DNA from 2 places in the Clostridium sp. CM038 genome. Region 1 is predicted to be linked to the other one. Evidence: a T-box and tRNA genes for the amino acid it is inferred to sense, from the RefSeq annotation. Region 1 holds a T-box; the other holds one or more tRNA genes.
The links. A T-box is a leader RNA that pairs with one kind of tRNA and senses whether it is charged. The one in region 1 lies ahead of thrS (threonine--tRNA ligase), so its partner is inferred to be a tRNA-Thr.
Positions count from the first base shown of each region.

Region 2: it encodes a tRNA-Thr, which carries the amino acid that the T-box ahead of thrS (threonine--tRNA ligase) is inferred to sense. The anticodon was not compared.

Region 1 is NZ_CM143651.1:3,666,438-3,673,177, reverse strand. Features, by position in the region: gene ACWJKS_RS16815 (glutamine--tRNA ligase/YqeY domain fusion protein) at 1-55, shown strand, start outside; gene thrS (threonine--tRNA ligase) at 109-2,046, opposite strand; T-box leader at 2,181-2,383, opposite strand; gene ACWJKS_RS16805 (polysaccharide deacetylase family protein) at 2,486-3,382, opposite strand; gene ACWJKS_RS16800 (hypothetical protein) at 3,548-3,802, opposite strand; gene ACWJKS_RS16795 (C40 family peptidase) at 4,113-5,180, shown strand; gene ACWJKS_RS16790 (response regulator transcription factor) at 5,815-6,495, shown strand; gene ACWJKS_RS16785 (sensor histidine kinase) at 6,499-6,740, shown strand, end outside.
Region 2 is NZ_CM143651.1:215,764-222,503, forward strand. Features, by position in the region: gene ACWJKS_RS00950 (M23 family metallopeptidase) at 1-428, shown strand, start outside; gene spoIIID (sporulation transcriptional regulator SpoIIID) at 548-802, shown strand; gene mreB (rod shape-determining protein) at 929-1,963, shown strand; gene yyaC (spore protease YyaC) at 2,089-2,643, opposite strand; tRNA gene ACWJKS_RS00970 (tRNA-Thr) at 3,001-3,075, shown strand; tRNA gene ACWJKS_RS00975 (tRNA-Tyr) at 3,081-3,165, shown strand; tRNA gene ACWJKS_RS00980 (tRNA-Val) at 3,208-3,283, shown strand; tRNA gene ACWJKS_RS00985 (tRNA-Thr) at 3,316-3,390, shown strand; tRNA gene ACWJKS_RS00990 (tRNA-Tyr) at 3,396-3,480, shown strand; SAM riboswitch class I at 3,583-3,685, shown strand; gene metK (methionine adenosyltransferase) at 3,771-4,946, shown strand; gene recD2 (SF1B family DNA helicase RecD2) at 5,153-6,740, shown strand, end outside.

The sequences.
Region 1 (6,740 bases):
AATAGTGTTTAACAGAATAGCATCTTTAAAAAGTTCATTTAAAATTAATAAATAAAAGTTAATAAAAAAAGCAAGTACAAGATTTTATCCTGTACTTGCTTTTTTTAATTATAATAGCTTAGTTTCTATTTCTTCTTTAATTCTTGAAATAAATGAGTCTAAAGAAGTTGCACCTTCATCACCATTTTTGCGGCTTCTAACAGAGACTTCATTTAGTTCTGCCTCTTTTTCACCAACTATTAATAGGAAAGGGGCTCTTTCATTACGAGCTTCACGAATCTTGTAGCCAATTTTTTCTGCTCTAAAGTCTGCAGAGGATCTGATTCTTGATTCCTTAAGCTTTGCAACTACCTTTTCTGCATAATCATGATATTTTTCAGAAATAGGTAATACCTTAACTTGTAGTGGTGCAAGCCAAGTTGGGAAAGCACCAGCATATTTTTCGATAAGCATTGCAAGTGTTCGCTCATAGCAACCAATAGAAGTTCTATGGATAACATATGGACGCTTTTTAACTCCATCTTTATCAATATAAGTCATGTCAAATCTATCTGGCAGTGCGAAGTCAATTTGCACTGTAATTATAGTATCTTCTTTACCATGAACATTTTTGAATTGAAGGTCAAGCTTAGGACCGTAGAAAGCAGCTTCACCGATAGCTGTTTTATAATTTATTCCTAAGTGATCTAGTATATCTTTCATCTTCGATTCAGTTTCTGCCCAAGCCTCAGGGTTGTTAATATACTTATCTTTATTTTTTGGATCCCATTTAGAGAATCTGTAAGTAATATCATTTTCGATTCCAAGTGTTTTCATTACATAGTTAATTAAATTTATAACATCTTTAAATTCTTCTTCTAATTGCTCAGGGGTAACAACTAAATGACCCTCTGAAATAGTGAACTGACGTACTCTCATAAGACCATGCATTTCACCTGAAGATTCATTTCTAAATAAAGTTGAAGTCTCCCCATATCTAATTGGAAGGTCACGATAACTCTTTTGATCTGCATTATAAATTGTAAATTGGAATGGGCATGTCATTGGGCGAAGTGCCATGACTTCTTCATTTTTAGATTCATCACCAAGGACAAACATTCCATCTTTATAATGATCCCAGTGACCAGACATTTTATATAAATCGCTCTTAGCCATAAGAGGAGTCTTAGTTAAAACATAACCTCTTTTTTCTTCCTCATCTTCAACAAAACGTTGTAATAATTGGATTACCCTTGCGCCATTAGGCATAAGTAGAGGCAAACCTTGACCTATAACATCTGATGTTGTAAAGAATTTTAGTTCACGGCCAAGCTTGTTATGGTCTCTTTTTTTAGCATCTTCCATCTTCTCTATATGAGCATCTAAATCGGATTTTTTAGTGAAGGCAGTTCCATATATACGGCTAAGCATCTTGTTTTTCTCGTTACCTCTCCAGTAAGCTCCTGCAACTTGAGTAAGTTTAAATGCCTTTACATACTTTGTAGACATTAAATGTGGTCCCGCACAAAGATCTGTAAATTCGCCATGTTTGTAGAATGATAATTTTGCGTCAACTGGTAGGTCTTCAATTAATTGAACTTTGAAATTTTCATCTCTTTCTTCCATAAAAGCAATAGCTTCATCTCTTTCAAGCTCGAATCTTTCTATTGGAAGATCTTCTTTAACAATCTTTTTCATTTCTACTTCGATTTGTTTAATTTCATCTGCTGAGAAAGAATCTTGTTTATCAAAATCATAGTAGAAACCCCCATCTATAGCAGGTCCGATGGCAAGTTTTGTACTAGGGAACAATCTCTTTACTGCTTGAGCTAAAATATGAGTAGCACTATGCCTAAAGGCTTTTTTACCTTCTTCGCTATCAAAAGTTAATATACTAACATCGCAGTCCTTAGTGATTTTATAACGTAAATCTACGATTTCATCATTAACCATTCCAGCACAAGCAACTCGTGCAAGGCCCTCACTAATATCTTTCGCAATTTCAATTACAGTCATTTCAGATTCATAAGTTTTAATTGAACCATCTTTTAATTTAATGTTTATCATATGTATTGCTCCTTTCTTTTATCTTATAGGGTTAAGTCATATTTGAGAAATAACACTAGCATAAATATTATGCGCAATTCTTTAAACCTATATTTTTATAAAACAAAAAAAACCCGTCCCAATTCTAATTATAGAATTGGGACGAGATTATAATTTCCCGCGGTTCCACCCAAATTGTTTATAAAATAAACCACTTAATAATTATAACGGAATTACCGGACTTTATTGAAGTCACTCAGAGGCAGTCTTCAGCCAATTTCATTTAAGAATACTTCCAGCTAAGGTATCCTTTCTCTGTAAATGTGCCATGGCTTACTTTTCTCTTCGTAGAATTAAATTATTATATTTATATTAATTATAGCACTTGCACTAAAGATGTCAAGGTAGCAAATAAAGTTATTTAGGCGTTTTCAACAAAATAAATAGTAGGTAAGATTTTCTATTTTACTACTTTAAATTGTGGTGGATAAGTATTTTCAGAGAGTACATCAAAGATGAAACCTTGATTTGTAAGACCCTCAATAATTTCAGGTAAGGCTTCAACTGTTGTGGTTTTTGGATTTAAATCATGCATTAATATAATGGCGTGTTTAGTCCGACTAGATTGAGTTAAAACTGATTCTATAATCTTATGTTTGTGCTGACAAAAAGCGGAAGCATCACTAGAATCAACATTCCAATCAAAGTATTTATAACCATCCTTATTCATTTCACTAATTACAGTGTTCATTATTTCCATGCCACCGTAACTGTGACTAATAGTATTATTAGAGCCACCAGGATATCTTAAAATATGACTAGGCTTTTTACCTGTAATTTCAGTAAGGAACGAATCTAATTTTTTTACGTCTTTTTTAAAATTATCTGGCGATGCATAAATACTATTATAATCATGACTGTAAGTGTGATTAGCTAAAGTGTGCCCATCGTCAGAAATTTGTTTATACAAAAATCTTGATTCAGGGTGACCATTTACAAAAAAAGTAGCCTTAATATTATATTTTTTTAGGACTTTTAAAATTTGTAAAGTGTTGCTAGATACCCCGTCATCGAAGGTTAAATAAGCTATTTTAGTATTATCTAATTTGGATTTATATAAGACTTCATCCTTTTTGATAGTACTTTCGAGGATCTTATTTTGTGATTTTAACTTCTTATTGTCCTCATGAATCTGAGCTATTTGATGCGACAATAAACTATGTTGATGTTCACTTGAAACTACGGTTACTTGGCTAACTGCGACTCCTAAAAACGAAGTAATGCATAAAGTAAAAATAGAAATTTTTACTATTAGGAGTTTTAATGAGTGCTTTTTTTCTATGATTGAAATTCTCATAGTAATACCTTCCTTTTTTATATTCATGTACATATATTATCTATATCAATTTGTAATAGGTTTAACGACATTTCAGAAGGAAGTCTCCAACTTCTATAAGTGGGAGTTACACCCCCCGAACACACAGAGAACTTCAGTGGAAGTATAAAGCTCCTTCTGAGGTCGTTAATACTTCAGCTCCGAAGGAGATGAGTTAAACCTATTAACTTTTTCTGAAACGCTAGAAGCTGTTTCAATCAATTGATAATTTGTCTTTGTTAAAGTCTGATTTTCACCTTTTAGAGAATCAAATTCGATTCTTAAAGATTCAATTTTGAGTTTATTAGCATTTATTTTACTGTTATTAAAAAAATAAAAAAATATTGAATTTAAAAATAGGACACTAACAAGCATTATGGAAATAATATTTTTCTTTTTCATTCTTATTCTCCTTCCTTGTAAAACTTACCAATCGACAATATTATACACTGCAATGTGTTATAACTCAACTTCTGCATTAATAAATAATGGATTTTTTTAATAAATAAGGTAATGTTTTTGCAGACAAAGTGGGGGACGGTTAACAATTATTAATATAATTGTTAACCGTTTTGTCAGGTTTCACGAGAAGTTTATTTTATGTAATGTTTCCCAATTGCATAAAAATGGACAATTTTCATAACAAATACATAAAACTGTGGTATATTTCTTAGGAAGTTATAAATTCTAAACAAATGAAGGGGATGTACTAATGAAGAATGCATTAAGAAATCTTGCAGTTATGATGATATTAATTTTTAATTCAAACGTAACTGTATTAGCTGTTGGACCAAATGCAGAGGTGCAGAAGAATGACTCATTATCTAAAATTGAAGGACAAAGAGAAAAAATCGAAATGAAAATAGAAGAATTTGATAATGAAATTCAACAAAACATGGCTAAAACAGAAGAGAATAAAGATAAAATATCTAAAACTGAAAAGGCAATTGAAAGTGCCGCAGTGGAGATTAATCAGGTTGAAAAAGAGGCTGAAAAAGAACAGAAGGTATTTAATAGTAGGATGAGAACCATGTACATAAACGGGTTTAATGGATATGCGAGCATAATACTTGATTCAGAGAGTTTCGGTGATTTTGTATCAAGAGTAGAAAATATAAAAACCGTTATAGAATATGATATAAAAGTAATGGATGAGTTTGAAGATACCAGAAAAGAATTAAATGAAAAACAGCAAAATTTAAACAAGACAAAGAAGGTATTATTGAGTTTACAAGTAGAAAATAAGCAGAAGTTAAATAAGATGATTGCAACTAAAGAATCACAAAACAAATTACTGGCTGAGCGAAATAGCAAGGAAAATCTTCTTCCAGGAGGGACAAGCAATCCACAAATATTAGCAACTAAAAACATAACAAAAGCAAAGGAAGCATCACCTCAATTTACACCTTCAAGAGGCGCAGCTACTCCATCAAGTAATGCTGTAATAGCCTATGCTTCTAACTTTCTTGGCACACCATATTTATGGGGCGGTACATCGCCATCGGGATTTGATTGCTCAGGATTTACGCAATATGTATATGCACATTTTGGAATATCTGTAGGAAGGACAACCTTTGATCAGATAAAGGATGGCGTACAAGTGTCTAGAAATAACCTTCAATCTGGAGATTTGGTGTTCTTTGGAAGTGTTGGTAATCCGCATCACATGGGTATTTATGTAGGGAATAATACATATATACATGCTCCTAGTACAGGAGATGTGGTTAAAGTTTCAGCTATGACAAGATCAGATTTTATATCAGCTAGACGAGTGAAATAGAAAGTACATAATTAAAAATAGTAAAGCATAAAATTTCTCCTTTGCGCCGTGCAAACGAAAGAGAATTTTATGTTTACCATACAACATAGTGGGGACGGTTAACAATTATTAGTTATAATTGTTAACCGTTTTTGAAGTTTTACGAGGAGTTTATTTTCACAAAATAATTCCAAATTGATAATCTTCACAACAACTACATAAGTTTTTGATAAATTTTTTCTATGATTATAATTTACTTTATCATATTACAAATATTAGTATCCATGATTACTAATAGCTCTTTATTAACCTTTGAATAGGATGAATATTGAATTTATGGTATTTTTAAAGACATTTTATTTGGATATCTTTATATTAGGATGAGTTTCGGTTATCATAGTAATAACAGCATTAGACAATTGATTTTTTCTTGCAGAATTTCACTTTCATATTATAATTCCTTTATATATCGATTATGCTAAACCTTAGGGGAATATAATAATGATCGGAATTTAATTTAAACAAGTAGGGACGGTTAACAATTATTTGTCTTTTAATTGAAGAAATAAGTGGGGACGGTTAACAACCTTTTAGCTTTTATAATATAAAAATGTGTAACTATCAACTATTAGGATTAAAGAAGGGGTAATTAAACATGGATAATATATTGATTATTGAAGATGAAGAAAAGGTTTCAGAAATATTAAAAGCATATCTTGAAAAAGAAGGATATAGAGTACATTGCACCACAAAGGGACTGGAAGGCATAAAACTTTTCGAAAAAATTGAATTCAGATTAGTTATTTTGGATCTAATGCTACCGGACATATCTGGCGAAGAGGTGTGCGGTGTGCTAAGAAAAATTTCTGAAGTGCATATATTTATGCTTACGGCAAAGGGTACATTAGAAGATAGAATACAAGGATTAAACCTTGGAGCAGATGAGTATCTTGTTAAGCCTTTCAGCCCGCGAGAACTAACAGCAAGAGTAAATGCTTTATTTAGAAGGATTAATGTAAATAAGTTTGAAACAAAAGTTTATAATAATGGAGATTTAGAAATTAATTATGACAAAAGAATAATTAAGGTACGCGGGACAGAAATAGCTCTTACACCAAATGAATTTGACATAGTGCATATTCTTTCATCTAACAGGGGAAAAGTATTCACAAGAGAGCAGCTTATTGAGAGAATAATGGGAATAGATTTTCAAGGTTTTGATAGAACGATAGATGTACACATTAAAAATATACGTAAAAAAATAGAAGAAGACAGTAGAAATCCTAAATATGTAATAACCGTAACTAGAATTGGTTATAAATTTGGTGGTGATTAATTTATGAGAATCATAAACTTTATGCGAAGTATAAAATTTACGCAAAGCATAAGAAAAAGGTTAAGTATTATTTTGGTATGCACCTCTATATTAGCGCTTTTTTTGTCTACACTTTTGGTGAATATAACAATATCAAGAACCTTCAACAGGTACTTAGTCGAAATACAAAATAAGAGGGATATTAGAATAGTAAAATATTTAGAAGAAGTATATAAAAAAAATGGTAAGTGGTCAGAAACTTCAGG
Region 2 (6,740 bases), 680 kb from region 1:
GATTACTCGCAAGGGCATATTCAAAAGATATTGATTCAGTAGTGTGGAAGACTGATGGAAGCTATAGGACAAATTTAGGTATTGACATTCAAGCAAAAATAGGGGAGCCAGTTGTAGCGGTTATGGATGGAATAGTTAAAGAAGTTGGTACTGACGTTAATGGCCAAAAAGGTAAGATGGTTAAGATAGATCATCAAAATGGATTTATTACTAACAGTACTAATCTAGATGAAAAAATATTAGTAAAAAAAGGCGATAAAGTAACTAAAAAACAGCAAATTGGTACAGTGGGAAACACTAGTTTAAATTCATTTAAGGAAGAATATGGATCTCACTTACACTTTGAAGTTCTGCAGAGTAATAAGAATGTTGATCCTGCTAAATATGTAAAATATGAGAAATATCAACCTGCAGAAACTAAGAAATAACCAATAACCATCTCAATTAGCCATTTTTTAAAAATATATTAGAAGATGACTAATTGGAATGGAATTTAAAAGCAAGATAATGCATATTTATAAATATATAAGGGTTAAGGAGGCAACACTTGAAAGACTATATTGAAGATCGAGTACTAGAAGTTGCTAAGTACATTATCGAGTCAAAATCTACAATAAGAAGAACTGCCAAAGTGTTTGGCGTTAGCAAGAGTACTATACACAAGGATATGACGGAAAGATTACCCACAATAAATCCTCAAATTGCCAGCGATGCAAAAACAATTTTGGATATAAATAAAGCTGAGCGGCATATAAGAGGCGGAAGAGCAACTAAATTGAAATATAAAGAAGCACAAGGATAAAAACATTCGAAGCTAAAAACTATAAAAAAATTTTAAAATTAAAAGAGGGTTTTCTTATAGCTTTATAGAATAGAGTTTAGTGTAATTTAAATATTGAATATACTAAAGAGCAGGAGTGGTTTTGAAATGTTTTTTTTTAGAATGGGTACAGATATGGGAATAGATTTGGGTACATCTACAGTGCTTGTATATATCAAAGGAAAAGGTGTTATATTAAAAGAACCTTCTGTTGTTGCCATAGATAGAAATAATAATAAGGTATTGGCAGTAGGAGAAGAAGCTAGGCAAATGATAGGAAGGACACCAGGCAATATTGTGGCAATACGCCCTATGAGGGACGGTGTTATTTCGGATTATGACATAACTGAAAAAATGTTAAATCATTTTATCAAGAAGGCTTGTGGGAAAAGAAGGTTATCTTCTCCAAAAGTTGTAATATGTGTACCTTGCGAAGCAACGGAAGTAGAAAGAAGAGCGGTAGAAGATGCAGGTAGAAATGCCGGAGCTAAGAAAGTTCAACTTATAGAAGAACCACTAGCAGCGGCAATCGGAGCGGGACTCGATATTACTAGAGCAAGTGGTAATATGGTTATTGACATTGGTGGAGGCACGACTGATATTGCAGTTATTTCTTTAGGAGGCATGGTTGTACGTGAATCAGTTAAAGTAGCTGGTGATAAGTTTGATGAAGAGATTATAAAATATATCAGAAAAAAACATAAATTAATGATTGGTGAGAGGACTGCAGAGGATTTAAAAATCAACATAGGTTGTGCTTATAAACAAGAAGAAAAGACAAGCATGGAGATAAGAGGGAGAGATTTAATTACAGGTCTTCCTAAGAATTTAGAAGTATCATCAGAAGAAATGAGAGAAGCTTTAAAAGAGGCGGTATATTTAATAGCAGGATGTGCACATTCCGTATTAGAAAAAACACCACCTGAGCTTTCAGCAGATATAGCTGATAAAGGTATAGTTATGACTGGTGGAGGTGCATTGTTAAAAGGCTTAGGTAAGCTCATACAAGAGGTTACTAAAGTTCCGGTATATCTAGCGGAGGATCCGATTTCATGCGTAGCACTCGGAACAGGTAAAGTATTGGATTATATGGATAAGTTAGATAATTCATTCAATGGAAGAGAATTATGCTTAACAGAATAAAAAGTATAAGCAAGCTATAAAAATAAGCAATACAATTATTAGTTTAATTGTATTGCTTATTTTTATATTATATAAGATTTGTAAGTTTAAATTGTGGATAATTATTTAAAACTAATTAAAGCATGTTAAACAGGGCTCAAATTATTTTCTTCATTGGTAAGGGAGTGCAAATAGTATGAATGCAAGAGGGATCTGCTTAAAACATTAGCAATATCCATTACCAAGCTCAATCTTATGTTTCTATTTGTAAATAATTCACTATCATCACTTGAATCTACTATACCTATTAATGAAAGAGTGCCTACCTTAGGAAGGGTTTTCCCTACACCTTTGCCAGGATGAATTGGATAATTTCTAGCTTGGAGTTCTCCAATATTTGAAATGTCTCCTAAACAAGCATCTACACCTATTATAGTACAATTTGGGTGCAATGCATTTATTTTAGATAATTTACTATCTATGTTTAAGGCATGAATTGGATTATCTATAGTGCCATATACAGGTAATGGAAAGGAACTATTTTTTAAAAGTGTACCAACTAAAGGACCTAGACAATCGCCTATACATCTATCGGTACCTATGCAAACAACTAAAGTATTTTTGTCAATATAGTCTTTTAGAAAATTAGAAAGTGTATAGTATGCTAAAGGATCTTTATAATGGGTTTTAGCTTTACTCAAGAAATATACCTCCTTGTATTGCGCTGGGGAAAAATTATTAGTTTCCTATGAATAATTTATATGAATAAATCCCGTGTATTATTATAATAAAGAATAAAAAAATGATTAATTAAAAAATGATATATAAGTATATTAACTATATGAAGGAAAACCAAATAAAAAATATAATAAATTATTTGTGCAAATAGTAAGTTGTATCAATGCTTAATATTAAGCAAATATGCGAATAGTATAGTTATGGAGAGAAGAAGTCGTTTATTAAAGGATAATAGACTTGAAATTAATTAATTAAAGTTGTATAATAATTCTTGTCGACACGGTAAAACGGTAAAACGGCAAAATGATAAAACATAATATGCTGGCATGGCTCAACGGTAGAGCAGCTGACTTGTAATCAGCAGGTTGTAGGTTCAATTCCTATTGCCAGCTCCATAAGTGGAGGAGTTCCCGAGTGGCCAAAGGGGGCAGACTGTAAATCTGTTACGTAATGTTTCGATGGTTCGAATCCGTCCTCCTCCACCATTTATAATGGTTTACAATAAATTATGGCTTACAATAAATTATGGGAGCATAGCTCAGCTGGGAGAGCATCTGCCTTACAAGCAGAGGGTCACAGGTTCGAACCCTGTTGTTCCCACCATAATAATCTTTTTAAAATAGAATAAAATGCATGCTGGCATGGCTCAACGGTAGAGCAGCTGACTTGTAATCAGCAGGTTGTAGGTTCAATTCCTATTGCCAGCTCCACATATGGAGGAGTTCCCGAGTGGCCAAAGGGGGCAGACTGTAAATCTGTTACGTAATGTTTCGATGGTTCGAATCCGTCCTCCTCCACCAAAAGACATCTATAGATGTCTTTTTTTATTTTTTACAGGGTTTAGATTCTGTTGACACCATAGAATGCATATGGTATTATAATTAAAACTTAATAATTGATAACTCTTATCAAGAGAGGTGGAGGGAAAAAGGCCCTATGAAACCCGGCAACCGGTGCAATGCACCATGGTGCCAATTCCTGCAGTTATAATCTGCAAGATAAGGGAGATGATTAAATCACCTCTTCTTATATTTGGAAGAGGTTTTATTTTTTTATAGGGAAATTTTAGAGAATAGAAGGGAGAATTATAATGAAAAGATTATTTACATCAGAATCCGTTACAGAAGGACATCCAGACAAAATTTGTGACCAAATTTCAGATGCTGTACTTGATGCTATTTTAGAGCAAGATCCTTATGCTAGGGTTGCTTGTGAAACAGCGGTTACTACAGGAATGGTTTTAGTTATGGGAGAGATAACAACTAGTTGTTATGTAGATGTTCCTAAGGTTGTTAGGAATACCATTGAAGGCATAGGATATACTAGAGCAAAATACGGGTTTGATGCTAGCACATGCGCTGTACTTACGTCTATTAATGAACAATCAACAGATATAGCTATGGGAGTAGATGAGGCATTAGAATCTAAAGCAGGCGAGATTGATAAGGTTGACGCAATAGGTGCTGGTGATCAAGGCATGATGTTTGGATTTGCAACTAATGAGACACCAGAATACATGCCACTACCAATTGCTATGGCTCACAGATTAGCAAGAAAGTTAAGCGAAGTAAGAAAAAATGGCACATTAGATTACTTAAGACCGGACGGAAAGACTCAAGTTACTGTAGAGTATGAAGATAATAAGCCAGTAAGAATAGATACTATTGTTATTTCAACTCAACATGCGGAAGAAGCAACTCATGATCAAATTGAAAATGATTTAAAAGAGCATGTAATAAAACCTGTAGTTCCAAGTGGATTATTAGATGAAAATACTAAATATTATATAAATCCTACAGGCAGATTTGTAATTGGAGGACCGCAAGGAGACTCTGGTTTAACAGGAAGAAAAATAATAGTAGATACTTATGGTGGATATGGAAGACATGGAGGTGGAGCATTCTCAGGAAAGGATGCAACAAAAGTTGATAGATCCGCTGCATATGCTGCAAGATGGGTTGCTAAAAATTTAGTTGCTGCAGGAGTTTCAGATAAATTGGAAATTCAGTTAGCTTATGCTATAGGTGTAGCTAAACCGGTATCTATAGAGGTCGAAACTTTCGGAACAGGAAAAATTGACGATGATAAAATAGTTCAAATAGTTGAAAAAGTATTTGATTTAAGGCCAGCTGTAATTATAAGAGAATTAGAACTAAGAAGACCTGTTTATAAACAAGTAGCTGCCTATGGACATTTTGGAAGAATTGATTTAGATCTTTCATGGGAAAAACTAAACAAGGTTGATGAAATAAAAAAGTACGTATAATATAAAAAAAGGGATAACAATTATTAATTGTTATCCCTTTTTAGTGCATGTGATTATTAAGTAGTATTTTGATAAAACCTAAGATAGGGGTATACTGAACATAAGAGATGTAAAATACATATGATATAATAACATTAATAATAATATTATTGCTAATAATATTATTATTAATGTTATTATATGAATTTATAAATAGGAGAGATTTTATGCCGGAAATACAAGGGATAATCGAAGATGTAGTATTTCATAATGAAGAAAATGGATATATAATTGCTCATTTGAATGATAATAAAAAGCAGATAACTGTGGTAGGCATTGTGCCATATATAAGTGAAGGGCAGAACCTGAAATTAACGGGGGAGTGGGTTACTCATCCTCAATTTGGCAAGCAATTTAGAATAATACAATGTGAGGAAATAATACCTAGTTCACTTGAAGGTATAGAAAAATATTTAGCTTCAGGAGTTATTCAAGGAATTGGACCAATAACTGCTAAAAAAATTGTACAGCACTTTGGTGAAAACACCATGAATATATTAGATAATGAAATTGAAAAATTAAAAGAGATTGATGGTGTAGGACAAAAAAAGATTCAATTAATTTTTGAATCATATTCTAAGCAACGAGAAGTTAAAAATATAATGATATTTCTTCAAACATATGGAGTAACACCTAACCAATGTGTGAAAATTTATAAAAAATATGGAGGAGACTCTATAAAGGTAGTACAGGATAATCCTTATGTGTTAACTGAAACCATTTCTGGAGTAGGATTTAAAATTGCAGATAAGATAGCACAAAGTTTAGGCATTGACAAAGAGTCGCCTTTCAGAATACAAAGTGGAATTAATTATGTGGTAAATGAATTTTGCGCTATGGGAAATACTTATATGCCCTTAAACAAATTATACAAAGAATCTAAAAATATTCTTGGGGTTACGGCTGAAGAAATTGAAAAAAATGTTTATGATAATGTATTGCAGGGAAAATTGAAAGTCGAAAATATTGATGAAGAAGACTGTGTTTTCACTATGCCGTTCTATTACTGTGAATTAGCTATTACTAAAAAAATTATAACCTTATCTATAGAAAAGTATGACGAATTAGAAATAGACATAGAAGAAAAGATTAATGACTTCGAAGAAGAAAAAAACATAAAATTCGCAACGTCTCAAAAGACTGCTATTTGTGGTGCTGCAGAAAATAGTATTGAAATAATAACGGGAGGTCCAGGTACTGGCAAAACTACTATAATTAATTGCATTATAGAGGTATTTGAAGAAGCAGGAATGAAAGTTTATATGGCTGCGCCCACCGGAAGGGCTGCCAAAAGAATGACAGAGGCTACTGGTCGCGAAGCCAAAACCATACATAGGTTATTAGAACTTGGAGTAGGCAGAGATGATGGGTCGCAGTTCTCTAGAAGTGAGGAATCGCCTTTAGATTGTGATGTGCTAATTATTGATGAAGCATCTATGATAGACATAATGCTTATGAATAGTTTATTAAAAGCTATCAGCGTAGGAACTCGACTTATAATTGTTGGTGATGTTGACCAATTGCCATCTGTCGGACCGGGTAATGTACTAAGAGATATTATTGACAGTAAATGTGTTAAAGTAGTTAAGCTTAAGGAGATTTTTAGGCAAGCACAAGAAAGTATGATTATTGTGAATGCTCATAAAATTAACAATGGCGAGATGCCTATTTTGAATAAAAAGGATAAAGATTTTTATTTTATTGAGAATAATGAGCCGGAGAAAATCTTGGACAGTATAATTGCTTTAATCAATA